DNA from 3 places in the Planomicrobium sp. MB-3u-38 genome. Region 3 is predicted to be linked to each of the others. Evidence: riboswitches for the same ligand, from Rfam matches in the RefSeq annotation. Region 3 holds a riboswitch; each other region holds the start of a gene.
The links. A riboswitch is a leader RNA that binds a small molecule or an ion and turns the genes downstream of it on or off. The one in region 3 is predicted to bind thiamine pyrophosphate.
Positions count from the first base shown of each region.

Region 1: linked by a shared signal. The riboswitch ahead of thiT (energy-coupled thiamine transporter ThiT) and the one ahead of CXF70_RS05180 (lipoate--protein ligase family protein) in region 3 are both predicted to bind thiamine pyrophosphate.
Region 2: linked by a shared signal. The riboswitch ahead of CXF70_RS12920 (YkoF family thiamine/hydroxymethylpyrimidine-binding protein) and the one ahead of CXF70_RS05180 (lipoate--protein ligase family protein) in region 3 are both predicted to bind thiamine pyrophosphate.

Region 1 covers NZ_PJBO01000072.1:2,289-13,225, forward strand. The annotation lists gene CXF70_RS15120 (M3 family oligoendopeptidase) at 1-637, opposite strand, end outside; gene CXF70_RS15125 (tryptophan-rich sensory protein) at 841-1,560, shown strand; gene map (type I methionyl aminopeptidase) at 2,045-2,797, opposite strand; gene thiT (energy-coupled thiamine transporter ThiT) at 2,915-3,490, opposite strand; TPP riboswitch at 3,585-3,684, opposite strand; gene CXF70_RS15140 (M20 family metallopeptidase) at 3,826-4,899, shown strand; gene CXF70_RS18395 (hypothetical protein) at 4,969-5,115, shown strand; gene CXF70_RS15145 (SGNH/GDSL hydrolase family protein) at 5,161-6,093, opposite strand; gene CXF70_RS15150 (aminopeptidase) at 6,106-7,335, opposite strand; gene CXF70_RS15155 (DEAD/DEAH box helicase) at 7,335-8,492, opposite strand; gene CXF70_RS15160 (DHA2 family efflux MFS transporter permease subunit) at 8,626-10,098, opposite strand; gene CXF70_RS15165 (TetR/AcrR family transcriptional regulator) at 10,275-10,937, shown strand, end outside.
Region 2 covers NZ_PJBO01000060.1:353,861-364,797, forward strand. The annotation lists gene CXF70_RS12910 (ABC transporter ATP-binding protein) at 1-1,268, opposite strand, end outside; gene CXF70_RS12915 (ECF transporter S component) at 1,204-1,785, opposite strand; gene CXF70_RS12920 (YkoF family thiamine/hydroxymethylpyrimidine-binding protein) at 1,778-2,380, opposite strand; TPP riboswitch at 2,491-2,595, opposite strand; gene CXF70_RS12925 (Na+/H+ antiporter) at 2,806-4,839, shown strand; gene CXF70_RS12930 (DsbA family oxidoreductase) at 5,029-5,679, shown strand; gene CXF70_RS12935 (IDEAL domain-containing protein) at 5,704-6,030, shown strand; gene CXF70_RS12940 (IDEAL domain-containing protein) at 6,252-6,584, shown strand; gene CXF70_RS12945 (Gfo/Idh/MocA family protein) at 6,800-7,897, opposite strand; gene CXF70_RS12950 (ThuA domain-containing protein) at 7,910-8,653, opposite strand; gene CXF70_RS12955 (Gfo/Idh/MocA family protein) at 8,687-9,847, opposite strand; gene CXF70_RS12960 (SCP2 sterol-binding domain-containing protein) at 10,075-10,413, shown strand; gene CXF70_RS12965 (hypothetical protein) at 10,644-10,937, shown strand, end outside.
Region 3 covers NZ_PJBO01000010.1:28,875-39,811, reverse strand. The annotation lists gene CXF70_RS05225 (SDR family NAD(P)-dependent oxidoreductase) at 1-282, opposite strand, end outside; gene CXF70_RS05220 (pyridoxamine 5'-phosphate oxidase family protein) at 465-962, shown strand; gene CXF70_RS05215 (Abi family protein) at 1,086-2,039, shown strand; gene CXF70_RS05210 (AraC family transcriptional regulator) at 2,137-3,009, shown strand; gene CXF70_RS05205 (hypothetical protein) at 3,579-5,123, opposite strand; gene CXF70_RS05200 (DUF4037 domain-containing protein) at 5,462-6,304, shown strand; gene CXF70_RS05195 (SDR family oxidoreductase) at 6,330-7,103, shown strand; gene CXF70_RS05190 (GNAT family N-acetyltransferase) at 7,180-8,058, shown strand; gene CXF70_RS05185 (cysteine hydrolase family protein) at 8,110-8,628, opposite strand; TPP riboswitch at 8,760-8,863, shown strand; gene CXF70_RS05180 (lipoate--protein ligase family protein) at 8,945-9,769, shown strand; gene lipA (lipoyl synthase) at 9,781-10,725, shown strand; gene CXF70_RS05170 (DUF2975 domain-containing protein) at 10,916-10,937, opposite strand, start outside.

The sequences.
Region 1 (10,937 bases), on a different contig from region 3:
CTTTTCTTACTTGAGGATCTGCGTGTGAACTTAAGTTGTTTGCCTGCCCGACAGACATGGTTTTTTCCTGACCATCTACGGTTATTTTGATTTTAATGTCACCCACAAGCATATCGTAGAGCTGGCTCCATCCGTGATAACCGTCCATGCTCAAAGCAGTGATCAAGTTTTCTTCCTTCTCGGATAGCAATTGCTTTGCTTCGTCCCGCCATTCATTTAAAACGAAAGAGAATTCACGAAGTTTGTCGTCATCCATCAACTCATTCCATACAGCATCATCCGTTTTCGTCAGGTCCTGCTGAATTTTCTGAAGAGCCGAGTTAAAACGCGCGCTCAGGCTGGCAGATTCACTCTGCAGCAGCGACGCTTTTTTATCTTCTGAATTTTGCGCCTGCAAACAGCCGATAAACGCGCTTGACTGGCGGAGGTGCAGCATCATTTCTTTTACAGCTTCAAGCACCTCTGCCACTTGCTGGGCATCAGCGGCTTTTTCAGGTACGGAAAAATTACGGGAAAGTTTTTCAAACTCCTCCAATTTGGGTCCTGCTTCATCCATATGTACGCGGAGCTCTTCTGACTCACTGCCTCCTGGGAACAAGACATCCAAGTCCCATACTTCCGGAAATTTCACTGTCATGGCTTTTCCTCCTGATAAACTAAATTTTCTAAAAACACTTATCAGTATACCATTGTTCTTCGGTTTACGGAATATTTGGCAAAGCCGATCGGACACGATGACATAATATTGACGATTTCCCGGAACTTTTTATTCAAATCAACGAACAGTTAATTGTTGTCAGAAACAAGGAACGGTATACTGTTAGCGAGGAGGGATCACAGATGTTCCGTTTGATATTAATGACAATCGCCTTTTTGGCCATCATTGCAATTAACGCATTAGCCAATATCCTGCCGATCAACGGTCAAACCACAGGAGAAATTTCCAACAGGCTTCCTGTTCTGTTCACCCCTGCCGGTTATGTCTTTTCGATCTGGTCAGTCATATACATATTATTAGCTATCTGGATTGCTGGATTCTGGATCCGTTATAAGAAAGAAAAAGAACTTCCTTCCCGAGCCATCAGTTTGTATTTCATCTTAAGCGCTGCGGCCAATATCACCTGGCTATTCCTATGGCATTATGAATACTTCGCCTGGTCTATAGCAGCGATGCTCCTCTACCTCGGTTCACTTATTCTGTTATATCTCCAATATGGTAATAATGAGAGAAAATTTACCGAACGGCTGCCGATTTCAGTAAATATGGGTTGGATCAGTGTTGCGACCATTACAAATATCAGTTATGTACTCACTTATTATAATTGGGGCGGTTGGGGCCTCAGCAACGAGTTATGGGCAGTCATCATGCTGACTGTTGCTACAGCTCTTGCACTGCATGTCCGTTTCCATCACTCCGATATTCCTTTCACTTTAGTGTTTGTCTGGGCATTCATCGGTATTGCAGTCAAACACGGACTGGATGAAATGCTCGTTACAACAGCTTCCTTATTCCTGAGCGGGGTGATCATTACAGGAATCCTTCTTATCAAGAAAAAGTGATGTTGCCCTATGATAAAATGTTTCCATCAAAAAAGCCTGCACTATGCAGGCTTTTTTGATGGCTGTCGAGAAATCGACACTTCTCAAATCATTTCGCTTTAGGCGGACGCGTTCCGCAAGGAGCTGCCTGACGCTTCATTTAAGTTTAGTCTGAACTGACGGATCGTCTCCTTTAGATATCAAAAGTAAAAGACATTTCTATTATAGAATGCGAATTGAGATATGGAGCAAAACAGCGAAGACTCCCAGGCGACCAAGTGAAGTGCTGAGATCCACTCGGGCGAAGTGGAACGAGCACGAGTTAGCTCAGCACAAGCAGCCAAGTGCGGCCAAAGTATTTCGGCCAGCGCTTTGCGACGAAGCTAGCGCAGCGATGCAGGAGCACGGTTTTTGGAAAGCGAAACTGTTTTGCGGAATATCGAATTTAAAATCTTTATCTTTCTCAACAAGCTGCAAAAAAAGCCTGCGCTATGCAGGCTTTTTTTTATTCTTCTAGTTTAGTCAATAAAATCGGTTCACCTTTTGTCACCAGCACTGTATGTTCAATCTGCGCGACAAGCGACTGGTCCGGGGTAATGAAAGTCCAGCCATCCCCGGATTCAATGATATGCTCAGCTTTTTGCGAGATGAAAGGCTCGACAGCGAGAACCATTCCTTCTTTAAGGATTGTCGTTTCCCAGGCATCATAATAATTCAGGATATGCTGAGGAGCTTCATGGAGTGATTTCCCAATGCCATGGCCTGTCAGGTTTTTGATGACAAACAAACCTTGCTCTTTCGCTTCCCGCTCAACCGCTTTACCGATCTGGTTTAATTTTGAACCTGCTTTGACTTTAGTCATCGCCCGTTCGAAAGCTTTTTCAGCCGCTTCACAAATCTTCTCTTTTTCAGGATGATTATCCCCTACGACAAAAGAAATCCCTGTATCCGAAAAATACCCCTCATAAGAACCGGAAACATCAATGTTGACGATATCCCCTTCCTTGATGACACGTTTCCCTGGAATACCGTGTGCCACTTCTTCATTTACACTGATGCACGTATAGCCCGGAAAATCATATTCGGATTTCGGACCGGAAACGCCGCCAAGTTCTTCGAACAATCGTCCGCCCAACTCATCAATTTCTTTGGTAGTTACGCCAGGCTTGGTTGCCGCTCTCATTTCCTCACGGATCTTCGCTACCATTTGCCCTGCTTTTTTTAACATTTCAATATCTTTTTCGTTAGTTGCAATCATCAAATACCCTTCTTTCAAGCTTTTCTATTCAAGAATTATAACATAAAAGAAAAGCGACAGGGGCCGCCGGAGTCTGAACAAAGAAAAGAAGACTATCATAAGATAGCCTTCAACTTTTCATTCTTTCACATCAATCAATCTCGGAGCTGCTATGAACAGAATGGAACAGACAACCGCTGTCAGCAGAAATGCCGGCACCATATAAGTCGCGTTGTACACAAACGAGTAAATATAAACATTACCCGTCGCAAATTCACTGAAGAACCAGATCCCCACGATTACATGGATGATATAGCGCAGAAATGCGCCGATCAAAGCTCCTGCTACAATCGAGGAAACCGCTTTGCCACGAGAACCATTCCGCAAATTTTTAAGATAAGCGGATCTCATTATTCCTGCCACCCCAACGCTCGCGAAAGCGACCAAGTAATCGAGTGTCACTTGTGTAAAAGCGAATCCGAATGATAAAGGCACAATATAGACACGCCCCGTAACAAGCTGCAGCAAGCCAACTGTAAGGCCGGTCAGAATACCGGCACCCATCCCGCGGCGGAACGCCATCAGGATAATCGGGATCATCACCAGACTGACCGATCCCCCCTGCGGCATACTGAACGCGATAAAATCCAATACAAAGCCAAGGGCTCCGAAAATCGCGATTTCGAGCATCAATAATAATTTTTTATTTCTCATGATATCCTCCCTAATGTTTGCACATCACCAGAAGGGCCGCCAATAAAAACCATACGAAAAGCGGCGCCAGGATAGACCCTGACGCCGCATAAGGGCAGGTTTCCATCCACATCCCTGCGCAAGTATTAACTTACAGGTTCAAAGGGTAAGAACGGTTCCGTTCACTCTCAGCAAAAGCTCCCCTTGTGGTGTATACAGTTATTTTCTTAACATCTGTATTGTAACGGACATAAAGATGGTATGCAAGTTCGTTTCAACTGGAGCCATTAGGGTATTGAGAAAGTAAATGTTTCAGAAAGGATGGTGGAGGCAGCTGAAATTGCTGCTGCACGCGTATGATCGAATTATTGAAAGAGCTGATAAAAATTAAAAGTGATACCAAAGAAGGCGCCAATGACGCTCTTCTTTTTTGCGCCCGCTGGCTCGAAGAATATGGTGAAGCGGTTGAAGTCCACGACAACAAAGGTTTTTTGATGCTGACTGCCCAAAAAGGCCAGGGATCAGAAAAATTGGTCTGGAATGGACATGTCGATGTGGTTCCTGGGCATGATGAACAATTTACGCCGATGGAAGAACTCGGCCGCTTGTATGGCCGCGGTTCAGCGGATATGAAAGCTGGCGTAGCCGCCATGATGCAGGCGTTCATCGAACTTGACCCTGAAAAATTAAAGCGTGAAGTCCATCTCCATATCGTCACCGATGAAGAAATCGGCGGCCATAACACTTCTGAATGGCTCGTGTCACAAGGCCACAGCGGTGACTTTATCATTTGCGGTGAACCTACAGGGTTGAAAGTCGGACTGCAGTCAAAAGGCATCCTGCATATGGACATGGTGTTCAAAGGCAAGCCGGCTCACGGCAGCCGCCCTTGGGAAGGCATTAATGCCATCGAGCAGGCGATGAAATATCATATGGCGATGGCTGAACTTCCTTTCCGTAAAGAATCTACTGAATATTACGAGCAGCCTTCCGTCAACTTGGCCATCATCAATGCCGGCAAGCGCTATAATATGGTTCCGGAACTTTGTGAAATGTCCTATGATATCCGTTTCATGCCGGGACAGGATCCCAAAGAGATTACGCGTCAGATGGTTGAACTCGGTGAAACACTGGGAATCGATTTTGATTATAAATCAAGTTCTTCCACGACACCGGCGCTGACAACGACAGCCGATAATCCATATATACAGACCTTGCAGGAAAGCATCCGGAGCAATACCGGAAATGACCCTGTGCTGTTCGGCCAGCATGGTGCTGCAGATACCCGCTATTACGCCGCTGTCAATGGAGGCGAAGGGGCGATCGAGTTTGGCCCGAGTGGCGATGACTGGCACGGCAATGCTGAATATGTGGAAATTTCAAGTGTCCATGAGTATAAAGACATTCTGGTGACTCATGCCTTAAGTTAAGTGCCATGTTTAAGGCAGTCCGAAAAAGGGCATTTAAATAGTATCTTTAAAACGAATGGAGCGATAAATATGGCAGTAGGTAGATTATTAAGAACAGCGATCAAATATGGTCCTATAGCATATCCGGTTATCCGTAAATTCATGAATAAAAAGAAAGCCAAAGGCAACGCTCAAACAAACACCAGCCAGTATAAAACAAAACAGACAAAAAGATAAGCAAAAATCCCGCTTCCTAATTTCAGGTAGCGGGATTTTTTAGTTCTATACTATTGGAAGGATTGTTCTTATAGCCAAATAATCTGAGTGAAGACTTGGAAACAATTGTGCAGACTGATCATCCGCCGTCAGTTCGGCTTCATCTTCTGCAGCCGGTTGAGGATTTTCATCCGCTTGTTCTTCCTGCCCTTGCAGGATTTCTTCAAAACTTACAGGGTTCGGTTGAGGCAGCTCTCTGTTTTCGATCGTCCAGCCACTTCGGTATTCTGCCAAAAATTCATTGGCCATGGCCTGATAGCCTTCTAAATTCGGATGGACATCCCCTGGATTCGGCACTTTCGATGTCGCATTTTCACCGAATGCATCGTCCACTGACACAAAAATCGCATCCGCTTTTTCAGCTTCATTTTCGAGTATCCTGTTTAAGATCTCCAATTGTTCAGCTATGCCTTTTTTCTGCGACTCACGGGCATGCGGGTAGGCAAAATAATATCCCATGACATATACATCCGCGTTTGGCGCAGCTTCATTTAGCCGATTCAATATATCGGCAATATTTTTTCTGGCTTTATTCAGGGCGAAGTCCGATTGGATGCGCTGGAACTGAAGGGAACCGTCAGCAGGATTCGCCTGGACCAGCCGCAGCAGATCATTGGCTCCTGCTGACAATGTAATGATATTTGCCGATGCCAGAAGTTTCTTCGTCTCTTCTTCCTCTACACGCTCCAGAACATCTGCTGTCGTGAATCCGGGAAAAGCGAGATCTTTCGAAAACAATGCGACCGGCTGGTTCCGGCCCAGCTCCTGTGCAATCAAATCAGCATAGCCAGCATCAATCTGGCTGTCAGGTGTCTGCCCGGCAGCGAGCGAATCACCCAGCGCAATATAGGCAGCCGGAATTTTCACTTCAGCTGCCGCTGTATTCACCATACTGATTGCAAAGGTCCCAGCCAGCAGTAATGCTGCAGTCTTTTTCATTATTATCACCTCTTAGAATGCCCAGTTGCCTTTTCGGAAAACCGGAATCTTCGATCCATCTGCAGTGACGCCATCGATATCCATTTCAGCACTGCCGATCATAAAGTCTTCATGGACAATGGACGTATTCAATCCCAGCTCTTCCAATTGCTCACGCTCAAGATCGCGTGCGCCCTCGTAGCATGTCGGATAGGAATCGCCGATTGCCAAGTGGTTTGAGGCATTTTCATCAAATAAAGTATTGAAGAATAACAGGCCTGAATCTGAAATTGGCGACTGGTGCGGCACCAATGCCACTTCGCCGAGATAAGCTGCGCCTTCATCAGAACTGATCATTTCATTTAACAGCTCTTCACCTGTTTCAGCTTCAGCTTTAACGATTTTGCCATTTTCGAAGGTCAGTGTGAATCCATCGATGATGTTGCCTTGATAAACAAATGGCTTTGTATTACGGACAAAACCGTTAACTCCATTTTTTAATGGTACAGTATAAACTTCCTCTGTCGGCATATTCGCGATGAACGGATTGCCTTGCGGCGTTTTTGAAGCGCCAGACATCCAGATATGCTTGTCTGGCAACTCGATTGTAAGATCAGTGCCAGGAGCGGAGTACTGCAGTTTTACAAAACGATGATCATTTAATTGGGCAGCGCGTTTCTCAAGAAAATCGATATGTTCCTTCCACAATGCAACAGCGTCTCCGCCCCCGATTCGCACGGTTTTGAATATTGCTTCCCAAAGAGCTTCAATCTGCTGATCCGGTTCAAGCTCCGGAAAGACTTTGGCAGCCCATTTTTCTGACGGGATTGCCACAATCGACCAGGCGACTTTATCGGAACCGACTGCCTGGCGGTATCTGGCCAATGCCTTGCCTGCTGCTTTTTGTGAGTTCGATAAACGTTTGGCTGGAATACCGGTCAATAAATCCGGATCTTCCGCATCGATCCACAAGAATGAACCGCCTTTTTCAATAATTTCGTCCCGCTGCAAGACCGACCATTCCGGATATTCCGTAAATGCCTCATCAGGCGCATGTTCATAATGGGTGCGTGTCTGTACTGGATCGGAATAATTTACGTGTACGTTTTTTGCCCCAGCCTCATAGGCTTTCTTTACAACCAGACGTGTGAAATCGATTGTGTCTGTCGTGGTGTTGATAAGAACGTGCTGATCCTTTTGGACATTAAGTCCAACGTATACGGTCAGCTCCGCATACTGCTCCATTTTATTCTGAAAATCCATTATTTTTTCCCCTTTGTGTTCACAGTCTTGCTTGACCCTTCAATCAATTCTCCGCCATGCATGATTTTCTGAACAGGCTTCGATGGCAAGTCCTTCGTGAATTTTTTATAGTGTCTTTCATCCTGATAAGCTAATAGCGTCAATACTTCACCGTCTTTTCCGGCTCTACCTGTCCGTCCTGACCGATGAAGATACTGATCGATTGTTTTGGGCACATCCACATGGATAACATGTGTCACAGAATCGATATCGAGTCCGCGTGCGGCGACCTCTGTCGCGATAAGAACCGAAACTTCCCCTTTGCGGAATGCGTCCAGTGCCCCTTTTCGTTCTTCTTTATTCATTTCAGAGTGCAAGGTCACTATTTTAGTGTCACGGAATTTCAATTTATTTTCCTTCATCAGCAGCTGATCGAGATTATTGACGAATGCCAGCGCTTTGACATTGTCGATGTGCGAAATACGGCGCAATAGATCCGTCTTATCGCGTTCGTCCACTTTGATGAATGAATGCGTCACTTTGCCCTGCATCGGCATATCCGCAGCTGTGACTTGAAGGCGTGTAGGGTGTTGCATCAGACGGTCGGCGACCAGCTCCACTTCTTCGGTTATTGTTGCGGATACCAGAACGAGCTGTCTTTCAGTCTGTGTTTTTTCAATCAGCGCTTTCATCACATTACGATGCTCGCGCGCCATCAATTGATCCCCTTCATCCAGGACCAGAATACGGATTTCATGCATTTTCAGCTTCTTGCTTTTGACAAGCTCATTCAAGCGGCCCGGTGTACCCACCACAATAGTCGGTTTCTTCTTCAATTTTTCCAGCTGGCGCTGCATATTGGCTCCGCCGATCAATTGGGCAACGGTGACATCTGTGCCTTCTGTCCACTCTCTCAGCACATTGACGATCTGCATCGACAACTCTTGGGAAGGGGCGATGATCATGGCCTGTGTCGCTGCTTTTTTGGGATTGACCCGTTCTAAAATCGGCAGTACGTACGCCAATGTTTTACCTGACCCTGTCGGTGATTGCGCCAGGATATCATTGCCGGCCAGCATCTCTGGAATCATCTGCTCCTGGATCGGCATAATTGATTCAAAACCTGTTTTTTTCCATTTTTCCTGCCACACTGGCTTTAATTCTTCTATAAATGTCATTTTAATTCCACCTTCTCTTCAATGCTTACAGTGTACCATATTTGGCGGTCTAACGCCTTTTTTTGATGAATCCGGCTTGCTTGATTCCTGTAAAATAAACAAAACCGCTCCAATTGTCGGAGCGGTTTGAAAATCAGGATTCTGTTGCTTCCTGGCGGGTATAGACAATGTCCTTTTCCTGTTCGGTTACGGGACGCTGCGGCTTTTTGATAAACAGCGCCAAAAGCAATGCAGTTAATGCGATGAAAGTAGAAACAAAAAATGAAAAATTGATCCCTTCCAGCATCGCCATGTTCACAATACTTTCCGGTGCTGTTCCATTCGCCATCAAATCGGCTGCGGCTGACTCGGTGCGCGTATTCATCAACGTGATCAGGAATGCGGAGCCGATTGCCCCTGAAACCTGCTGCAGTGTATTATTGATGGCCGTCCCGTGTGGATATGCTTTCATCGGCAACGTATTCAAGCCATTGGTCATGACCGGCATCATGACCAATGAAATACCGAGCATCCGGATGGAATAGATGATCATGATCTGCCAATAGCTTGTATCCAATGATAACTGGCTGAACAGATATGTTGTGATGACGACAAGTGATAACCCCGGGATTGCCAAGACTTTAGCGCCCCATTTATCAAACAGTCGGCCGGTGATCGGAGACATCATTCCCATGATCAAGGCACCCGGCAGCATCAATAATCCTGAGTTGATCGGTGAAATCCCTTTGATGGTCTGAATATAAATCGGCATCAGGATCATCGCAGAGAACATCGACATCGACAAGACAATTGAAATGACTGACGACAATGCGAACATCGGATATTTATAGATGCGGATCTCGAGCAGCGGCTCTTCCAATTTCAACTGGCGCAGCGCGAAGAGCACCAACGATGCCAGACCGACGGCAATTGTCAGGTAGACGACAGGGTCGGACCAGCCCATTGTGCCAGCCGAACTGAAGCCGTACAAAATGCCGCCAAAACCTAAGCTTGATAAAACCAGTGAAAATTTATCGAGCGAAATTTCCCGGTTCTGGAAGGTTAAGTTCTTTAATTTGAAAATCCCCAGCAGTAATGGAATCAACGCAACCGGCAATACGATGAAAAAAAGCACCCGCCAGTCATAATTTTGAACGATATACCCTGATAAGGTCGGACCGATTGCTGGTGCGACAACCATGACCAGCCCGAAGTATCCCATTGCTGTCCCACGTTTTTCAACAGGAAATGCCGCAAGCATAACGTTCATCAAAAGCGGCATCATCAATGCAGCACCGGAAGCCTGCAAAAGGCGTCCGGCCAAAAGGAAAGCAAAAGTCGGTGCCAGCGCAGCGATCAATGTCCCCAGTGAGAACAACGACATTGCAACGATAAAGATCGAGCGATTTGAAAAGCGCTGGATAAAATAGGCGCTGGCCGGTATCAATATCCCGTTGACCAGCATATATCCAGTGACCAGCCACTGGGCGGTAGCTGCTTTTATGCCAAAATCCGCCATGATTTCAGGCAATGCGATATTCAATAATGTCTGGTTGAAAATCGCTACAAATGCCCCTGTAAATAATATTGCGATTATGCCGTAAGGCGGTTTTTTCTGTTCGGTCATTTTCTTTCTTCCTCCATATATTTCATGCTGAATTTATTTTCCTCAATCTCCATTTCATTATTCTATACCTGCAGTATATATTTATCAATAAAAATATACCGACTGTTTATTTTAATTGCTTAATCAGCCAGGTACAGGTATTCTGAACATAGACTATGAGTATAAAGGTGAGTAAAATGAATCGAAAAAAACAAAATATACTGGACGCCGCATACTCCCTTTTCATCCAAAAGGGCTATAATTCCACTTCCATTCAGGATATTCTTGATGAAGCCGGCATATCCAAGGGAACATTTTATAATTATTTCACTTCCAAAACGGAATGTCTGATTGCCATCATGGAATCTGTCGCCAATGAAATAAGGCAGAAACGGATGGAAGCCGCTGCCGGAAAGCCGGTGGATGATCCGGAAGTATTGGCGGAGCAGCTGTGTGTGAGAATTCAAATGAACCGCGAGAAAAATCTTTTTTCATTATATGAAAGTATTTTCTATTCCCAGGACAAAGAGCTGAAAGATTTCGCTAAGAACACTTACCGGAAAGAACTGGATTGGATCACCTCGCGCATTATTGATATCCATGGCGTTAAAGCCTCTCCTTATGCGTTGGATAATGCCGCCGCTGTACACGGGTCGATCCAGCAGCTCGTCAATATCTGGCAATTGACTACGGATGAGGATCTTCCAACGAAGAAGTTAGCCGCCTTCGTCATCAACCGATTGCAAATCACCATCTCGGATCAAATAAAATCCGGGGAACGATTTATATCGGCGCCAACCGTATATACGGAAAAAACATCGGATAACCTTTCAATTGAAGAACTGGCACAGCAGCTCGAA
Region 2 (10,937 bases), on a different contig from region 3:
CGGAACAATTCCAAAAGCGCCGCTTCATCCTGGCCTGAAGTCGGTTCATCGAGAAACAGCACATTTCGTTTATCCGCCAGCATCGCTCCGATCGCCACCCGGCGTTTCTGGCCGTGGCTGACAGCAAAAGGATTGTGTTCCTTGATATCCGTTAAACGGAGAGACTCTATGAGATCATTCAGTTCCTGTTGGGAAGATGTTCCGCCAAAAGCCAGTTCGTCAAGGACTGTTGAAGTTAGAAACAGAAATTCTGGTGATTGTGGCACATAGCCGCACGGGTCTGATGCGAATTTCACGGCTACCTTTTTATAGATGCCGCAGATCGCTTTCACCAATGTCGATTTTCCGCTGCCATTTGGTCCTGCAATAACAATGCATTCCCCTTTTTTTGCAGTCATGGATAAAGGGTGGAGCATTGTATTGCCTTTCACCTTGACTGAAAGTCCGGTCGCAGTTAGAACGGTGGAATCAAGCATTGAATTCAACCGGAGCGGGTACCGCAATGTTTCATGTGGCTTGAAGATGGCATCTTCAGAAATTCTGCCATCGCTCGTAACCTTAATCTCACGGTTAAAAAATGTTCCCCAATAATCCAGCCTGTGTTCAACAGCGATGATTGTCAGATTGAACGTCTTTTGCAATTGATCGAGCCAAAGGATAAATTCTTTGGCGGTATATGGATCGAGATGCGAAATAGGTTCATCCAGCAACAGGACTTCGGGATTCATAACTAATGCACAGGCAGTGGCAACCCGCTGTTTCATTCCGCCGGAAAGTGTTTGGATTGAAACATGCCGGAGGTGGGACAGACCGGTTAAATCCAGGACATGACGGATCCGCTCCTCCATTTCGCTTGCCGGGGTATTCAAGTTTTCCAGTGTGAAGGCAAGCTCTTCTTCGACCGTCGGCATGCAGAACTGCGAATCCGGATCCTGAAAAACGGTTGCCACGCGGTGGTTGATTTCTCCCGGTGCATAAGAATCAGCCGATTTGCCGAAAGAGTGAATTTCGCCATCCACGATGCCATCGCAATTGGCGGGGTAGAGCCGGTTCAATAAATACAGCAACGTCGACTTGCCGGAGCCGCTGGGACCGGAAATGGCGACCCGTTCGCCGCGCTCGATCGCAAAAGAGATGGATGAAAGTGTCGGTGATTGGTCATCCGGAAAACGGAAGCTGACATTATTCATTTCAAAGATAGTGTCAGGCATTGGCATCACGCGGCTGTGTCCGGGCAATGGCGTAGCCGCGAAGTGAACCGGTCGCAAGCAGCGCATCCCCGATATATTTGCCGCCAATTCCTGCGATGATTGCTCCACTCAATACGCGCAGTGTGAACATCAGCGCAACGAATGAGGGATCGAGCGCCGCGTAGCCGGATACGAAATAACCGTAGATGAAGCTGAATACTGCCGCACCGATGCCTGCAAGCATAAATACGAAAATATTAAAGTGGCGGTAACGCGTCACAGCAAAAGCGGCTTCAGCGCCGAGCCCTTGAACAATCCCGGAAAGGATGAGACGCGGACCAACCGCATTTCCAAGCATCACTTCGATGATTGCCGCCATGGTTTCGGGAATTAAGGCAGCGCCGGGCTTACGGATAATGTGCATACAGATGATTGAAACGATAAACCAGATGCCGAACATCCATTCATAGGCGATGGGGCCGATCAGACCAGCCCATATATTGCCGAGGTGGATGAATAACAGGTAGACGATGCCAAACACGACTCCGAACAGGGACATCAATACAATTTCCTTCAGTTTCCACGATTTAAGCATTTTCGGTGCCCCCTTTGTGAGACGGGCTGTTGATGCTCATCGATACCGTCATGACCAGATGTCGGTGTTCATCAGAACGTGCATGAGTGAATGATTCTTCAAAGAATGCAAAGACATCGTGTATATCGCCGTGGATTCCGCTCGCGTAATGCATCGAATCGTTCCAGACGCAGTGTTCTTTTGCCCGTTCCACTTCACGGTAAATAACGCTCATATAATCCGGGTTGTTCATCGGATAAAGTGCAAACTGCGACGATACATACTGCTTTGTGTTATCCGTATTCAACAATTTATCGCCTTTGTCGAGGTAGACATCTCCTGACGAATCTCCCGGGCAGCCGATTGAGAACGTGCCGTACAATGCCACATGTTCGCCGGTTTTGGCTGCGTGCAGTGTCAGCGCTTTTGCTACATTGAAGACGTGATTCTGTTTTCCTCGGATGACGGTCGAGACATCATCCGTGTGCATCCAGACATTCGAGGTGTCTGTTTCATTCAGCGCCCCTTTGATTATTTTGATGAAGTCGCCGGACATCGGATTGAGCGTGAAGCGAAATCCGACAATCGGGCTGGTGCCGCATTGCAATGGTTCCATAACAATATTCCTCCTTAAAAATGTGCACAAAAAAGGCCGCATCCGTGAAGATGCAGCCACTGTTCCATGCAAATTAAAAGGAGAGTCGAGCTCCTGAAAAGTTCGTTTTGCGGAAAGTCACCGCACTTCCTCACGCAGGTCCTAACCTGATCGAGTCATAAGGGATCGGAGCTTTCGCTCGCATCTCAGCTAAATAAGCACCCCCAGTGCAGAAAACGGTATGCGGTTTTTGTGTTCGGGTTGACCCGATGGCTTCAGTGTAAATGAACGTGGAAAAGAAGTAAAGACCAGTAAATGAAAAAAGGAAGTTTGATTGAAATTTGACGCGCTTGATGCAGGGTTGCGCAAGAGAATTTTATTTGTATGATTTCAGGGTATAGCAAGAATACCGGAAAAACCAATGCGTGAGCGGAAGGGAGAATCCTATGGGCTTATTGTTTACCATATTAACACTGTTGATTTGTCTTTTGCTGTCGAATGTCATCAGTAATTATATCCCTTTTATCCCTGTGGCTCTGGTTCAAGTATCACTTGGCCTGATGCTGGTGCTGATGTTTGAGGGGATTTCGCTTGATATCGAAACTGAATGGTTCTTGCTGTTGTTTATTGCTCCGCTCTTATATAATGACGGCCATAATTATCCACGAGAAGAATTGTGGAGGATGAGAGGGCCGATTCTGGGCAACGCGGTTTTCCTCGTATTTTTGACGACGATTGTGGGCGGTTTGTTCATTCATTGGATGATACCTGAAATTCCGCTTGCTGCAGCATTTGCGCTTGCGGCTATTTTGTCTCCGACAGACCCAGTCGCGGTTAACGGCATTGCAAAACGAATCCATTTGCCAAAGGGTGTCCTGAATCTGGTCAGAGGAGAATCGCTGATCAATGATGCATCCGGACTTGTCGCGTTCAATTATGCAGTGGCGGCAGTTGTAACGGGTTATTTTTCATTACAGGAAGCGGTTCTGGACTTTTCTTATAAATTTGTGGCAGGCGGAATTTTCGGACTGGTACTCGCATTATTACTTATCGGCATCCGCCTGACGCTTCGGAAGCAAGGGATAACCGATGTGACATTTCATACACTTCTTCAGATTCTCACACCTTTTATCATCTTCATGATTACGGAAGACATTTTGCAGGCTTCCGGCGTAATCGCCGTCGTAGTGGCCGGGATCGTCCATTCTCTGGTACGGGACCAGACAGCGACACTGGTCGCAGAAGAACAAGTTGTGACAGAAAACATATGGACGATTATTCTGTTTATCCTGAACGGTATTGTGTTCCTGCTGCTCGGCATGAGTCTTCCGACTTCGATGAGCGGAATATTGGAAGATCCGGGCAGAGGATATGGGCTGGTATTCTTTTATGTTTTCGCTGTTGGAACTGTGATCTTAGGCATTCGATTTGTGTGGGCATATTTGTTTTCCATATATGAATTTCGCCGCGGAAAAATGCCCGACGCCCCGAAGCCGAATTTAAAAACAGCCTTGCTGATCAGCCTGACAGGTGTCCGCGGCACTATTACCATGGTCGGCGTGTTGTCGATACCTTTTCTGATGGAGAACGGTGAAGGTTTCCCTGAGCGACCGCTGCTTTTATTTCTTGCCGCAGGAACAATCCTGTACACTTTGCTGTTGGCCACTATTTGTCTGCCGCTGTTGAGCAAGAGTCCCGAAAAGCGGCAAAGAGAAACAGGAAAGATCAGTCTGGAAGAAGCCAGAAGGCGGGTACTGCTCGCTTCTCTTAAAAAAATCCGTCATGAAATGAATGAAGAAAACGAAGCGGCGGCTTATGATTTGATCGATGAATACAAATGGAGATTTGAGCAGCTTCAGCCTGCTGAAGGCACAAATGCGAAAGTGGATAATGAATTGGAGCGAAAACTTAAAGAAATCAGACGCCGTGGATTGAAAGCGGAAAGGAATTTCATCCAGAAAACCAAAGAAAACGGAAATATGGACCAGGATATATACGAAGCATTCGAAAAATCGTTCGATCGCCGGGAGGAAGCCGCCTCAAACAATGTCCGGACGGTAACTTTTTATTTGCAGGGGAAATTGAGAAGGGCGTGGAAACGTTTCAAGGGCTATCATCCGGAGGCGATTGAAAACCGGCCAGAACCTTTTCCGGAAGGTCGGAAACATCAAAGGGAAGCGATGATGGCCGCGATACAAGATCTGGAAAAGGTGAAGGATAAATTGGGTTATAAGGAATTGGTGAATGAAGTGATTTCTGATTACAGGCAAAAAATCAGCCGCTTAAATAATCCCGGCTCGATGAGTGCCAAAAAATATGAACTGCAAAAAGAGGAGCTCCGGATCAATGTACTGGATACCGGGCGCTCTGAAATTTTCCGGCTATATGAATCAGGAGTTATCACCAGAAAAGAAGCGCGAGACTTAAGGAGATTTATCAATCACATTGAAAGTGTTACTTTATATGAACAAAATGAATAAACCTGTTTAATGGGAGTCTTTAAAGAGAATCTCGAATTAAGAGCATATTTATTGTGTTCATGCATAAACCGGCGTAAAATTCCCATTAGTCACCAAATTTATAGGGGCTTTATTAAAAAGAAATACAGATGAAAATCGATTGATTTAAACTATATAACTATCTGGTTAGCAGAAAGGATGGTTTTTGATATGACAGTAAAAGTGAAAGTATATTCGGATTATGTTTGTCCGTTTTGTTTCCTGGCAGAACAGCCATTAGAGGAAGCGATCAAAGGGAAAGATGTGGAAGTTGAATGGATGCCTTTCGAGTTGCGTCCAGCTCCAAATCCGACATTGCGCCCTGAAGATGATTATCTCCAAACGACTTGGTCGCAGTCGGTCTACCCGATGGCTGAGCAGATGGGAATCGAGATAGTTCTTCCGGATGTGTCACCCCAGCCGCATACCCATTTGGCATTTGAAGGGTTTCAATATGCCAAAGAAAAAGGGGAAGGCACTGCCTATAATGAACGCATGCTGAAAGCCTTTTTCCAGGAGAGCCAGGATATCGGTGATGTCGATGTATTGACGAAACTGGCAGGGGAAGTCGGCTTGGATGAAAAAGAATATCGTGAAGCACTTGAGTCCCGTAAGTACAAAGAAGCTCACGAACAGGCACTTGAGCATTCTTATGAAGAGGCTGAGGTAACTGCTGTACCGACATTCGTGATCGGCGAGACAAAAATCGCCGGCATCCATACGAAAGAGACACTCGAACAGCTGATTGACGAAGAACTGCAGAAACAAAAGCCTAAAGTCTTGTTTGAAGGAATGGCTTGTGGACCAGGCGGTTTCTGCTAATACTACCAGAAGAGGTGTAAACCTATGACGAATAACAATAAAACGATTTTAAAGAATAATGATTGGGTAAAAGGCATTTCCCGACATGGTGAAATGATCATCGGTTTTGTAGATTCGATGAGTTTGGAACAAGAGGCAGTCTATGTTGTTGTGGCTGAAAGTGATAACGAAGAGCTGATCGGCAAAACGATTCCGATGCATTTTAATCAAGTGGAAGTCATTCCGACGGCGACAAGCAAAAATGCCGGCGAGCTTGAGTTTTTGATTGACCTGGCTTTGGCGACTGGTGATAAAGAATGGTTCGAAGAACTGTCTGCTGAATTGAATGAGAAGAAGCAAGCGGTTAATTAAGAAAAGCAGACTGAGAAGATGGTAATTCAAGAAAGAGCAGCGGTGTAATTGAGCCGCTGCTCTTTTTGATTGATTGTTTAAGCCCTAAAACCAATGTATTGATAGATGAGTAATATTCTCATATTGATGCGTAAGAGATCTAAAAGAGGGTATTGAAGATTATAGTGAAATAATCTTGGTTAAATTATCACAAAAATAAATGACAAAGCAGGTGTTAAGATATGAATGAAGAGACTACGATTTTAAAAACAACTGATTGGGTTAAAGGGACTTCGATTAAAGGTGAAATGGTTATTGGATTTATCGATTCGCTGAGCATGGTGCAGGGCGCTGTATATGTAACGGTTGCCAATAGTGATAATGACGCCATTGTAGGTTTGACGATTCCGCTTGCGGTCCAGCAGGTTGAAAGTTTGCCGCTTACTGCTCCGAAAGATACGGTACAGCTTGAGTACCTTATTGATCTGGCTTTGCAGACGGGTGATAAAGAGTGGTTTGAAGAGTTGACTGGTGAGTTGAATGGAAAGGGAAAGAAGTTAAATGAAATAATCTAAGTTAAAATAGTAGGTCTTTACAACAGCAGCAGGCAAAAGGTGCCATGCTGTTTTTTGTTTTGAAGAATTTAAAAAATTAATATCTGTTACTTGAATAACTCATCAAGTGCTAAAAACTTGCCGGAATTTGAATGGGAGAAGTCATCCTCTATAGGATGTACTTCTCCTTTCTTTTAATATAAATTAGTTTTTAAAATGAAAAAATATAATATACACTAGCTGAAAATCTGCTCGTTCCTCACAAATACTTCTGGCTTCGAACAAGTGCTTTCCATATGATGATACACGCCATCCCGTGATGAAGTTAAGAAGCCGTGCATCGCTTCCAATACATGATAAGCTAGTTGGCCGTTCGCTCGGTGCGTTTTGCCGTTCAGTATGGCATATGCCATGTCAGCAACACCAATGCCGCGGCCGTTCTCCTGGAAACTGGATATCAAAGGGATGTCGGTAAAGTTTTCTTCATCTTTTTTGCGCAGCCGCACCGGTCCGCCGAAATTATTGGGATCTGGAACGAGCAAAGTGCCTTCGCTTCCGTAGATTTCAATTGGCGGCAGGGTGGACCCGCCGAAAGCATCGAAACTGGAGGTTAGGGTACCGATCGCACCGGATGCAAAATCGATTGTTCCGGCTATATGTGTTTCAGTAGAAACGGTGATTTTCTGGCCGGCGTTCGGTTCACTCAGGATGGTCCGTTCCGGATAACTGATGCGCGCAGATCCCGCAATACGTTGGATGGGGCCGAGCAGAGCGATTAAAGCGGTTAAATAATAGGGTCCCATGTCAAACAGCGGACCACCGCCATTTTCATAATAGAAAGCAGGGTTCAGGTGCCAATGTTCATGTCCGCGGCTGATTACAAAAGCTGAAGCACCGATTGGGATGCCAATTTCGCCGTTTTCAATCAAATGCAGTGCGGTTTGTATTCCCGCTCCCAGGAATGTGTCCGGGGCGCCGCCGACCAATAAGCCTTTTTCCTGTGCTTTGTCCAACACCTGCTTGGCTTCCTGCAGGCTGATTGCCAGCGGTTTTCCCACATAGACATGTTTGCCGGCTTCCAATATTTGAAGGCAAACTTCAGCATGCACTTTCGGAAGCGTTAAATTGATGACCAGATCGATTTCCGGATCGGCCAGCAATTCCTGTACGGAGCAGGCTTTCGGAATGCCATATTGATCCGCTTGGGAGCGGGCCCGATCCAGTTCCAAATCTGCACAAGCTGTAAGCGATAGGTGTTTGTATGCCGGGATATTCTCCATATAGATGGAACTTATGTAGCCGCAGCCGATAATGCCGATTTTCATTGTGCGCATATTACTCCTCCTTCACTGGCTGTCGCCCATGCCGGTATAGTTTCCGGCATTTCCAGAAGATGCATATTTGTGATTGTTTGAATCTCTGTAGAGTGTTTTTCCTTCAGCCGCCCATAAAAATCCTCTTTTCATCATCAACGAAACTTCAGGCATCGCCATGATATCTGCTGAATGGCCCAGCGAATTGTAGAATACGCGCCCGGCGCCCCAGCGCTTTGTCCAGACAACCGGCATGTCGACAGCTTTGTTTGGGGTATGCGGCCCTTCTGCAACAGGGAAGCGGGTGGTGGCCAGCACTTCTACTGCCGGATCGATATGCAGATAGTATTGTTCGCTGACGACTGTGAAATCGTTCAATCCTTCTAAAAGGGGGCTCGAAGAATGTTTGATATTGATCATATATTCGATCCCGTCATTGCCTGGATGTGCGACCCAATTGCCGCCGGTCATAAATTGCCAGTCCACATTTTTTCGGAAAGAATCGCACATGCCGCCGTGGCTGCCCGCCAGTCCAACACCGCTGATGACAGCTTCCGAGATTTTGCGGACATATAGTGGAGCGATTTCACCCATCGTCCAGTTGGGGACGATCAAATCAAGCGCTTTTAGCTTTTCAGCATCTGCGTATGCGTCAAGTGTATTCGAGATTTCTACGTCGAAGTTTTCGGCAACGAGCAGTTCTTTATAAATTTTTGCTACTTGTTCCGGCTCATGGCCTTCCCAACCGCCTTGGACGATCAATGCTTTTTTCTTCACGGACTCAACACCCCTGTCGGTTCATATTTGTTTTTAAAGGCTGAATACTTCAATCCACTTTCTTTCCTTAATGGATAATTCGACAGCTTCAAGAACATGCTGGCATTTGACGCCATCGTTGAAATTAGGGACCGGCTGGTGGTCTTCCTGAAGTGCATCCATGAATTCCACGAAAGCGTGGGTAAATGTATGTTCATAGCCGATCGGATGTCCGGCTGGCCACCAGGCGCCAGCATAGGCATGCGCCGGATCGGTTGCGAGTACGCGGCGGAATCCTTGGACGTCATCCTGGTCGTCGGTGAAATAAACCTGCAATTCGTTCATTCGTTCAAAGTCGAAAATGACACTGCCTTTGCTGCCGTTGATTTCAAAAGAGTTTGTGCTGCGGTGTCCTGTTGCGAAACGGGTGGCTTCAAAACTGCCTAATGCGCCGTTTGCAAAGCGGGCCATGAACAGTGTCGCGTCGTCAACAGTAACAGGACCGGTTTTGGCTGAATGTCCGCCTGTTGCCGATAAACCAGCCGTTTCATCCGGAAGCGGCCGCTCTTTTATGAACGTTTCACTCATGCCGATGACATCAGCGATATCTCCAATAAGAAAATGGGCCATGTCGATCAGATGCGCTCCTAAATCACCATGCGCTCCGGAACCGGCAATTTCTTTCTGAAGCCGCCAGGCGAGGGGGAAGTCAGGGTCGACCAGCCAGTCCTGTAAAAACCAGGTCCGAAAATGATGGATGTCGCCCAATCGGCCACCGTCTATCAACTTTTTCGCCAGCAGCACAGCAGGGGCAAAACGGTAATTAAAGCCGACCATATGCTTTACGCCTGCTCCTACTGCCGCTTCCAGCATTTCACGTGAATCCTTCAGTGAAAGGGCCAAAGGTTTTTCGCAGTAGAGGTGTTTTCCGGCATCCGCCGCTGCGATTGCAATTTCCTTATGGGCGTTGCTCGGAGCGTTGATGTCGATCAAGTCGATATCATCCCTGGATACAAGATCTTTCCAATCGGAAGTATATTCTTCCCAGCCAAATTGCGTGGCGGCAGCTGTGACAGCATCAGTATTGCGGCCGCAAATCACTTTCATGTTCGGTTTTATGCGGTCCGGGAAGAACATAGGCAGCGCCCGGTAGCCGTTGCTGTGTGCTTTACCCATGAATTTATAGCCGACCATACCGATATTCAATGAATTCATCAAATCATCCCCTATCTTTGTTTACTTGCTAAACAAACTTGGCTTTATTTTCTCGAATATTTAAAATTCTGTCAAATTTAAGAATTCATTTTTAGGATTTTTTTAGAAAATATACTATTTCTGCAAGGAAAGAGGAATCAGAGGGTATCGGATAGAATAAAACAAAAGGTGCCATCGAATAGGCTTTTGATTTGGAACCATTTATAGATTAAAAGGGGATGAAGAGAATGACAGCACGTACATTGGATGTAACAATGCAGAAGATAGAGAAGGAAATCAATGATAATCCTGAACCGATTTCAGGCATGGATACGGTTTATAAGTTTGAGATCGATGGGGAAGTATTTCAGATGCGGTTAAAAGATCAAAAAGCCGAACTTTTATCTGAATCGGATAAACAAGTGGACTGCACACTGAAAATGTCGTATGACAATTTCCAAAAATTCCTGAATGGCAAATTGAATGGCATGACTGCTTTCATGACGGGGAAATTGAAGATTGATGGAGACATGACTAAAGCATTGAAGCTTGAAAGCGTCGTCAAAAAATACGACTTGAACATCTAATTGATTGTGCAGATAGACGGAAGCCGGCTTAGCGAAAAACGCTGAGCCGGTTTTTTATGGAAAACTTCCGATAAGCCAACTATTTTCAGAATTATTCGAACTATATATTGAAAACATACGTTCTGTTTGGTATGATGTGTTTACTTAGATATGGGATGGCGGATCACTTTGCCGCTTGTTTAACTGATGCCTCTTCAATAAAGACATTATAAATTTGGAGGAGGATTTTTATGTTTCAATCAGCAAAGGAATTGGAAAATCTCTTTAACACGGAAGCAGCTTTCTACAAACTCCAGACACACGGCAAAATTCATCTCTGCCGCAGTCTTGCGGCAGTCCGGAGAAAGGGCGCAGAAATTGAAGAGGAACCGGATGCGTTGTTTGTGTTGCTGAACCCGGGGAGATGTCTGCCGGTTGACGGTGAAGAAACCATTTCAATGCTAACCGGAGAAGTGGAAGTTCTCCCTATGCTGCAGGCAACACCTGACAATACGATGTATCAGCTGATGTGGCTGATGGATCGG
Region 3 (10,937 bases):
TTTGCCGCTTCCTGAAATGCCGGCATTGTTGAAGAAATAGTCGATTGAGCCAAAATGCTCCACCGTTTTGTCCACGTAATTTTTCACTTCGTCCGCTTTCGAAACATCGGCTTTGATGAAGAGGGCATCCGCGCCGAGTTCTTTCACTTTGCTGACGGTCTCGTTGCCGCCTTCCTCATTTACATCGACCACTGCGATATTGATGCCGTCCTGTGCCATGCGCAGTGCTGTTGATTGTCCCAGTCCACTGCCTGCACCTGTAATAATTGCTGTTTTACTCATAATAAAATCTGCCTCCTGTTTTATTTATTGCATACGATATTTTTTGTATGCTTCCCATAATACGGGTACCCGATTCCAAAAGGGGCTAATCAGAAGAAACTCCGGCCTGTTTATTCGGCTGGGAAAGCGGGAAGACTCAGTAAATAAGTGGAAATTAAATTACACAAGGAGGAATTTAAGTTATGGCTGACAATGCACCGACACACAAAGAGGAATTGAAAATCGTCAATGATTTGATCAAGGATATCGAAGTCGCGATGTTCACAACGATTGTCGATGGTAAACCGGTGTCCCGCCCGCTTCAGACGCAGGAAGCGGAATTTGACGGTGAACTGTGGTTCCTGACTTTAAAAGACACGGACAAGTACCAGGAAATCCTGCATAACCCTGCGGTCAACGTGGCCTATGCCGGCAAATCGTATGTATCGATCAGCGGTTCTGCTCAGTTCATCGATGACTTGGAGCGCAAAAAGGAATATTGGAATCCGGTTTTCGATAAAATGCTGAATACGACATATGATGATCCGAACGTCATTCTGATCAAAGTGACTGCCGAAACCGCGGAATACTGGGAATCGGGCAATATGGCGAAAACGGTTAAGAATTTCGCTAAAAAGCTGACTGGCAATGAAGATGAAGGCGATAAAAAACAGATGAACGATACGGTGGAATTCAACTGATCGACGTTTGGGAAAAATCCGCAGACAAACAGATGTCTGCGGGTTTTTCTGTTTGTAAGGGTTTATTAAAATCAAAAACTCGCTTACAGTAAAAGAAACTACCAGTTGCAGAGGATGAAACCCATGAAAGTATTTGCTTCCCATGATGAACAGATCACGATATTGCAGAACCGCGGACTGTTGGTGCCGGATAAGGCGGCAGCCCGACGCGTGTTGTCGCGCGAAAACTACTACGCGCTGATTGACGGTTACAAGGAACCGTTTCTGGAGCGGGACGAGCGATTGAATCCATACGGGCAGGAACAGTACCAGGCGGGGACGGAGTTCGGGCATATATACGCGCTGTACCGTTTCGACCGTGAATTGCGGATGCTGATGCTTAATGAATTGCTGAAATTCGAAAAGAATATTAAAACGAAAGTGGCGTACCGCTTTTCGGAGAAGTTCAAAGAGATGGATTCTTTCCTCGAACCGGCTCATTACAGCGCGGACAAGGAGCGCCATCACGAACGTGACCGCATCATCTCGACACTTTACAATTTGATCAAGAGCCACAAGAAACGTGACCGCGTAAAGTATCCGGCTATCCGCGAGTTTTTCGACAAGCACAGGAACGTCCCGTTATGGGTGCTCGTCAATTTCCTGTCGCTTGGGCAGATCACCAATTTCTATTCCGTAATCGATGATGAACTGCGCGAGCGCATTGCGCAGGATTTTGCCGACGAATTCAGCGAAGAGTATGAACCGTTGCAATTAAAGGCGAGTGAACTGGATGCCTTGCTGCGCATCGCTTTCCCTTACCGCAATAAATCGGCGCACGAAGAAGTGCTGTACCGTTATCGGCTGGCGCATCCGGAAGAACTCGGTGATGTCGATGCAAGGCTGAGATTGTCGGCAGGGAGCCTCGGTAAGGGGACGGTCTATTCGATGGTGGGCCTTTTGAGGCTGGTGCTCGCGAAAGAAGAGTATGAAGTATTTTCGGCTGAACTGGAGCGGCTGATGGCGGAACTGAAAGCTTCGCTGCCGGGCCGGGCATATGGTGTAGTGATGCGGGATACAGGTTTTCGGGAGAATTGAAGGATAATATTTCCGGGAGTCGACATTTCCTGTACATGCGTCATCGGATGAGCCTCTTTTATTCCGAATAGAATTGTTAAAGAAAGGAGGTCAGGTTATGAACATGCTGAAGGATATGAACGAAGCGCTGCAGTATATGGAAGAGCATTTGGACAGTGATATCGATTTCCAGGAAGTCGCGGACATAGCGGGCGTTTCGGAATACCATTTTCGGAAGCTCTTTTCATATTTGTCCGGTATGACGCTGAGCAGCTATATCCGTAACCGGCGCCTGTCGCTGGCGGCATTCGATTTGCAGCGGGGCGGCGGACGCATACTGGATGTGGCTGTGAAATACGGCTACGATTCGGCGGACGGTTTCAGCCGCGCTTTTCGTGAATGGTCGGGCGTGCATCCGTCGGAAGTGAAGAACAGTGGGAGCTTGAAGCTGTTTCCGCGCCTGACTTTCCAATTGACGATTCAAGGAGGAATGGATATGGATTACAGTATCGCAGAAAAAGACACTTTTAAATTGGTAGGCATTAAAAAGAGGGTGCCGATTGTTTTTGAAGGGCAAAATCAGGAAATCATGAATATGGCTGGTTCCATCACACCGGAGCAGCGTGAAAAACTTGCTCAGATGCGGAATACCGAAGTTAAAACAGTGGTGAACGCATCCTTTAACTTTGACGCGGGGCGCAATGAAGAACAAGGTGAACTCGACCATCTCATCGGATCCATCACGACTTTGGATGCTGATTTCAGAGAGTTTGATGTGGTGAATGTTCCTGCTGGCAGCTGGGCTATTTTCAAAATGGAAGGGCCATTCCCGGGCGTTCTACAGGAAACGTGGGCGAAAATCTTTTCCGAATGGCTGCCTTCTTCTAATTATGAATTGAGGGAAGGGCCGGAAATCTCCTTTAATGGGGACATGAGCGATTTTGAGAAGGTATACAGCGAAATCTGGATTCCGGTGAATAAACAGCAGTAGCTTCCTCGAAATTTTGATTGCTACGAGTTTTAGAAGAAGGCTCCGCGTTTGTGCGGAGCCTTCTTTTCAATGATATTCCAGATTATTATTGTGTTTTGGCAGTTTTTCAGGAAAGTGTCTGCAGGAGCCTAAAATAGTCGGTCAACCGTAAAGTAGAACGTCAACTTTCTACGTAATTTGAAGTTTGTGATCGGCAAAGGAGGATTTATGATCGGCAAGCATCAGTTTATGATCGGCAAAGCAGGATTTGTGATCGGCAAGCATTAGTTTGTGATCTGCAAAGGAGCTTTTATGATCGGCAAGCAAGTTTTTCACCAGAAAAGCAGGCCCGCAAGTCAGCGGAGCCTGCTTTCTTTAATTTTTGAAAAGCTGGTCGGACTCTATGAGCGGTTTTTGGTGTTCTATGATCACTCAGGGGATTCTATGATCACTCACAGGATTCTATGATCACTCAGGAGATTCTATGATCACTCACAGGATTCTATGATCATTCGGCAAAAATCATACATATAAAAGCAATAAATAAAGCAGGCTTCCACATCAGGGGAACCTGCTTTATTTCATATCGCTCAGCTTGCTTCCGGAAATTCTTCCGCCACCTTGTCTTCCACTTTCTCGATGATGGTTTCGTAATAAAGAAGTTCCTCATCCAGTAGAATCATATACCCTTCATAAGGTGATGAAGAGTTAATCAGCTCATATGCTTCCAGATAAGCTGCCGTATCGAAATAACCAAATTCCATGTCTTCATCTTCAAGTGAAATCGCATCCGCTTCCCTGACCAATTCCAAGGACACTGCCGGATCGACAAGCAGATAAATTTCCGCTAACGTGATGAGGTCATCCAGACGGTAATCGGGATTTCCGTTTTCGAGGCGATCTTCCATGAAAGTGATGGCTTCGTCCAATTGATCCTGCAATAGATAAAGGTCAATTTGCATCCAGGACAAGTGGTTCAAGTCTTCTTCCGATGCGGTCGCATTCAGTTCATCCATGATTTTTGCCGCTTCTTCGTAGTTCCCTTTTTCCATTGCTTCATAAGCCGCATCATAATTCGCCTGTTCGGCAGTGCTTTCTTCAATCATGTCATCGAGGAAAGTTTCCTGGAATTCAATCAACTCCATACCGGTCGCATCTTCAAGCATAGCGTAGAATTCACTCGGCATTTTGGCAGAGAGAAATGTCGGCAATAAATCCTCGCCGTGTTCATTGACCAACGACTGCACCGCCAAAAAGCTTTGCACGTACGGATCGTAATTGCGTGTATACGTATTATGGAACGAATAGTCGTAATCCAGCAGTTTGAAATCAGTGACTTCCACATCTTCAAGCGCATACCAATCACTTGTCTCACCGGCTAGATAGTCGGCGACGCCTTCTTCAAACCATAAAGGCAGCCGAGTCTCAGACAGGCCATATTCCTGTGAATACAAATGGCTCTGGTGGTGGCTGTATTCATGGAGTAGAACGATGTCCCATGAGTAGTCATCCGGCACCAAATGGATTTCCTGGCTGTAATAATCATAATAACCCATGGCTTCTTCGTAGCCGGATGCTTCAGACAACGTGTCAAAATCGTCATGGAAGACTATCGTCAAGTCACCCATTTCTTCATTGTCATAGAATTCTGCAATCCGCCCTTTTTCCTCTTCCAGAAATTCATCGATCTTATCGATTTCATCTTTAGTCGAAGCCGTGAAGGAATAAACCACACCATTCTTTTCAATACTGCCAATCGTACTTGAATTCGAATTGCTGTGCCAAAGTGCAGAAGCCAGCATTTTCGTCTTTTCAGCAGCTGAAAAATCCTTGGTTAGCTCTTTAGCCTCCAAAAAAGTGTTGGCTGCAGCAAACAGGCCAATTGCCGAACTCAGGTAAACCGTTAAAATCAATAAGGCAGCGACTTCCATCCGGCTCTTGAGCCATATTTTTTCAAGCTGGCCGTTTTCGATTCCATAAAGGCTGAAGGCAAGGCCTGCCAAACAAAGCACCAGAAGCATGAACGAAATCAAAATGCCGAGTACAAGGCCCTGGCTGAAGATGAGCCAATAGCTTCCAATACTGAAGCCAAGGAATAAAACCGATAAAATCACTATTTTCCACAATACTTTCATAGCTTCCTCCACTTTCCATTTGAATTGATTGCAACTGCATTTCTGCCGATTGAAAAAGTGGAGTGGTTCGCTGGATTCAGCTCTGACTTGTATTTTTCGCCTCGGGTTCTTACTTTCAAGATGCATTCAAGAAATTGCGTACTTGGAAGTTTTCTATATATTAACATTTAAAGGTCCCGGTATATATCTATTTTTAATGTGTATAAAGTCCCTAATTTATTGTTATAAAGAATGTAGCGATAAAAAGCTTCTACCGACAAAATGCTATGCTAAAGTTATATGGAAATGAAAGAAACCGGGCAGATATGAAATGTAATTTAGCGATGGGAGGTAATACAATGGCAGATCTGCAAGAAATGGCAGACCAGCTTGCACGATTATATGCAGAAAATCCGAAAGTGGAGGGAGTGCTGCTTGGCGGATCCGTTTCAAGAGGATGGCAGGACAAATATTCGGATATTGAATTGCTGGTATTTTGGAAAGAGCCGCCAACAGACACATACAGGAAAACACCTATCATGAAATCGAATGGCACCGTGCTTGATTTCCATCCTTATGAGGACGAAGAGTGGTCGGAAACCTATTTAACAAATGGAGTAAAGCTGGAAATCAGCAACTTCCTGACTGCAGCCATTCAAAGGTTCATCACAAAGACTGTCGATTTTTTCGACACTGATCCTGAGATCCAATGTATTGCGGCTGCAGTCAATTATGGCAAGGCACTCGAAGGGCACGAACTGATCACAGAGATGAAAGGAAGGGTACAAAACTATCCGGACGGATTAAGAAAGACAATGATTGAAGAGAATATTATTTTCGGCAGCCGCTGGAGCAACAGGGAGGCTTTGCTGTACCGGAAAGACTGGCTGATGCTTTATAAAGTGATGGCCGATGCGGAGACAAAAATCATGTCGATTTTATTCGCGTTGAACCGGCAATATATTGTGCATCCCGGTTTTAAATGGCAGCGGAATGCGCTGGATGGCATGTCCGTAAAACCGGAAAACATAATAAAACGCATGGAATCTGTATTCATCGGCAACCCAAAGGATGCAATAAGAACGCTTGAAGCAGTCATCCAGGAAGTTTTCGACCTTATCGCTCAGGAACTTCCCGACATGGATTTATCTGAGGCAATGAAACAGACACATCAGGTGAGACCGCTAAACGAAAATTATTGAAGAAAAAAGGATGGAGGGATACGGAATGGGACTACTCACTGGCAAACTTGCCATTATCACTGGTGCGGGCCGCCTGAATGGCATCGGGGCTGCAATCTGCAGGGAATTGGCTGAAAATGGATGTAGTATCTTTTTCACTTATTGGACAGCATATGACAACAGCATGCCTTGGAAATCTGAGCCGGACGAACCAGTAGAGTTGAAGGAGGAATTGGAGCGGTTCGACGTGAAAGTGGCATCTTTGGAAGTGGACCTGTCTCAGCCGGAAGTATTGTCATCTCTGTTGGAACAGGTTGAAAACGAGCTTGGCCAACCTGATATATTGGTGAACAACGCTGCCTATTCGACGGATACCGATTACTCAACTTTGACCATAGAAGGGCTGGATCGGCATTACCGAGTGAATGTTCTGGCCACGACAATATTAAGCAGCAGTTTTGCGAAACGATTCACGAAAGGATCCGGTGGACGGATTATCAATCTCACATCAGGACAGTTTAAAGGTCCGATGCCGGGAGAACTGGCTTATGCAACGACTAAAGGGGCAGTTGATGCATTGACAATCACTCTGTCAGCGGAAGTTGCACCGCTTGGCATCACTGTCAATGCGGTGAATCCAGGACCCACCGACAGCGGATGGATGACACCCGACATACAGGATGCGCTGCAGCCGCGATTTCCATTCGGCCGTGCGGGTGAGCCGAAAGATGCGGCGAAATTGGTGAAGTTCCTGGCAAGTGATGATGCTGCCTGGATCACGGGACAGATACTCCATTCGGAAGGCGGTTTTGAAAGATAATTGGGAACTCATTGAAATTTTCAAGCACTGAAAATAATAAATTTCAAACGGATTGTTTAAAAACGGAGGAAGCCTAATGTCAAATTACCAATTGATTTTTGATTATCGTTCGAATATGAAATACAGGGGAAGTTTTAATGAGCTTTCAAAGCAGGTATTTGGACTGGATTTCAGCAAATGGATCGAAGCGGGGTGTTGGAATGGGGATTACATTTGTTATTCATATAATGACGGCGATCGGGTTGTCGCCAATGTTTCCGTCAACAAGATGAACCTGGTTCTAAACGGCAAAGACGTAAAAGCGATTCAATTGGGAACTGTGATGACCCATCCCGATTACCGTAATCAGGGATTGGCCGCTGAACTGATGGAAATTGTCATAGCAAAATATGAAGAAGAATGTGAGTTCATCTATCTCTTCGCTAATGATTCCGTATTGGAGTTTTATCCTAAATTTGGATTTGAAGCAATAGTGGAAACCAAGCTTAAAATGAAGAGGAGTGATTTGGGGCCGGCGATTGCAAATACTATCCGAAAACTCGACGTAAAGAAGGATTTTACCTTATTAAAAGATTTTGCGGAAAACAGAGTACCTGTCTCTGCAGTTTTGGGTGTCAGAAACAATGCACACCTGCTTTGTTTTCACTACTTGCTGCAATATGCGGAAGCTCTTTATTATGTGAGTGAACTAGATCTGATTGTTATCTTCGAAGAAGCTGATGGAAATCTGCATGTCTATGACATAATTTCGAAAAGTGCTGTAGATGCCAAAAACATTCTCCCATATATTGTTTCAAAAGAGACGGAAAACATTCATTTATATTTTACTCCGGAATTTCAAAATGATGATATCTATTCCAAAGAAATAAATACGGCAAGTGACCGTCTATTTATTCGGCGAGCGCCAAGCGGCTTGCCACGCTACTTTACATTTCCGATGACGTCGCATTCTTGAAATCATAAAGGAAAGCACCAGTAAAAAAGGCGCTTTCCTCCTTCAATGAATTCAGTCCGTAAATTGGATGTCACGGGTCTCGCGCAGTTCAGCTGAGTTGCTCAACATCTCATTATGATGTTCGATGATCTGTTCTGCGCTCATCGTTTCCGAGTCCCAGGTGCCGTGGGCGTCTTTTGCCAGCGTCACATGGAAGCCATGCCTGACGGCGCTTTGCGTAGTAGCATCTACACAGTATTCCGTCTGGTTGCCAGCGATGACGAGATTCTGAATCCCCTGTCTTTTCAATTGTTCCAAAAGCGTCGTTTCATGAAACGAATCCGGCGTTTTTTTCTGGACGACTACATCATCTGGCTGCGGTTGCAGCGACTCATGAATCTGCCAGAAATCGGTGCCTTCCACAAGTCCGGCGTCGTTATGCTGGATGTAGATAACCGGAACGTTCGCTGAACGCGCTTTTTGGATCAGCATCTGCAGATTTCCGAGCAGCCGCTCGCTTTCATGGACAGGATTGGCAGGGTCGAACATTTCGTTTTGAGCATCAATTATCAACAAAGCCGTGTTCGGCATGGAATCTACTCCTCTTTGATTATTCTAATCTTTTTATTCGACAGCAACGTTCTAAAACCTTCCTGTCAGATGAAAATAAAAAAGAGGTTTGTTTTTCTGTTACCTTATGATAGGATTTGGGTAACAAATAAATTATGCACTGGGGGAGCCGCTTTTCGGGCTGAGACAAGCATTGCTTGGACCCTTTGAACCTGATCTGGATTATGCCGGCGGAGGGAAGTGGTAAATGCATGCTTGTTCGGATGCAACCACTTTGCACTGCTGTCCATTTCTATGGAAGCCGTGTATTTTTTTGTGCAAAAAAGGGGGAGAAGCGATGGAGGAAATTTGGGGATTCATCGATTCCGGCCACAATAGCCCAGCTTTCAATATGGCTCTGGATGAATTGATGCTGGAATGGCTGGAAAAAGGGGAAATCGGACCAACCATCCGGTTTTACGGCTGGTCACCTGCTGGCATTTCAATAGGCCGTTTTCAGGATGCCGATAAAAAAATCGACTTCGGGCAGGCGTCAGCTTACGGAGCGGAAATCGTCCGAAGGCAGACAGGCGGACGCGCTGTGCTGCACGACCAGGAATTGACATACAGTGTAGTGGTGCCTGAATCTCATCCGGCGATGCCGCGTTCTGTGAAGGAAGCTTATTCGGTTATTTCGAAAGGTTTATTGGAAGGCTACCGGGAACTTGGCATCAGCTCAGAGTTTGCAATACCGGAGTCATCGATGGAGAAAACGGATTCAGCTGTCTGCTTTGATAAGTCGTCCTGGTATGAACTTTTGGTCGATGGCAAGAAAGCCGCCGGCAGCGCTCAGATGAGAAAGAAAGGAATCATCCTGCAGCATGGCTCCATTCCCATTGAAATTGACAGCGTGAAGCTATTCGATTTATTCAGTTATCCTTCACGCGAAATAAAACATCGGGCAAGGGAAGCGTTCAAGGAAAAAGCCATATCCATCAACGCGGCGACCGGCAAATCCTTTGTCTTCGATGAAGTGAAGGCCGCTTTTAAAAAAGGCTTTGAAAAAGGGCTGGGCATTAAATTGGAACCGCTTGCGCTGTCAGATGCAAAATTGGTGGAAATCAATCAGCTGGCGGAAACGAAGTATAAAAATCTTGATTGGAGTTACTCAACTGAAAAATAGGAGGAGTTTAAATGTCGAAACAAGAAGAATACATACGGAAACCGGATTGGCTGAAGGTGAAAATCAATACGAACGAATCGTTCACGGGACTCAAGAAATTGATGCGGGAGAAAAAGCTGAACACGGTGTGCGAGGAAGCACGGTGTCCGAATATCCATGAATGCTGGAGTGAGCGCAAAACCGCCACCTTCATGATTCTTGGGGACACCTGCACGAGAGGCTGCCGCTTCTGCGCGGTCAAAACAGGTTTGCCGAACGAGCTTGATCTGGGCGAGCCGGAACGCGTCGCGGAATCAGTTGAAATCATGGGCTTGAAACATGTCGTGGTCACTGCAGTGGCACGGGACGATTTGAATGACGGGGGCGCAGCAGTGTTTGCCGAGACAGTGCGGGCGATCCGGAGAAGAATGCCGGCAACGACTGTGGAGATTCTGCCATCCGACATGAAAGGCGATTACGAAAGCCTCCACACGCTGATGGACAGTGCGCCTGATATTTTCAACCATAATATCGAAACCGTCAGACGCCTGACGAAGCGGGTGCGTGCGCGGGCGATGTATGACCGTTCACTTCAGTTGCTGGAGCGGGTCAAGGAAATTGCGCCGAACACGCCGACCAAGTCGAGCATCATGGTCGGGCTTGGAGAAACGAAGGAAGAGATTATCGAAACAATGGATGATCTGCGCGCGCACAACGTAGACATCATGGCGATCGGCCAGTACCTGCAGCCAACCAAGAAGCATCTGAATGTGGAGCGCTATTACCACCCGGATGAATTCGCTGAACTGAAGGAAATTGCGTTGTCGAAAGGCTTCAGCCATTGCGAAGCAGGGCCGATGGTGCGCTCTTCCTATCACGCGGATGAACAGGTCAACGCAACTTCGGCACAGCGCCGCATCAAGTACATGAAAGGCTATGAGTCGCAGGGCAAGACATTGGAAGTGGAAACTTTTTAAAACTATTTTGTGCCATGCCATCGCTCTTGCGGTGGCTTTTTTCATAGTTAAAATATTATTGAATTCGATGAAATTGCTTTATTGCAAATAAAGAGGTATATAACGCAAACCCAAATGGCAGAATCATTGACGTCTAAAAAAAGACCACCAGAGATTGGTAATCTTCCATAATTTCTTCCTATAATTACTGTCAAACCGTCAAGTCGTTCTCG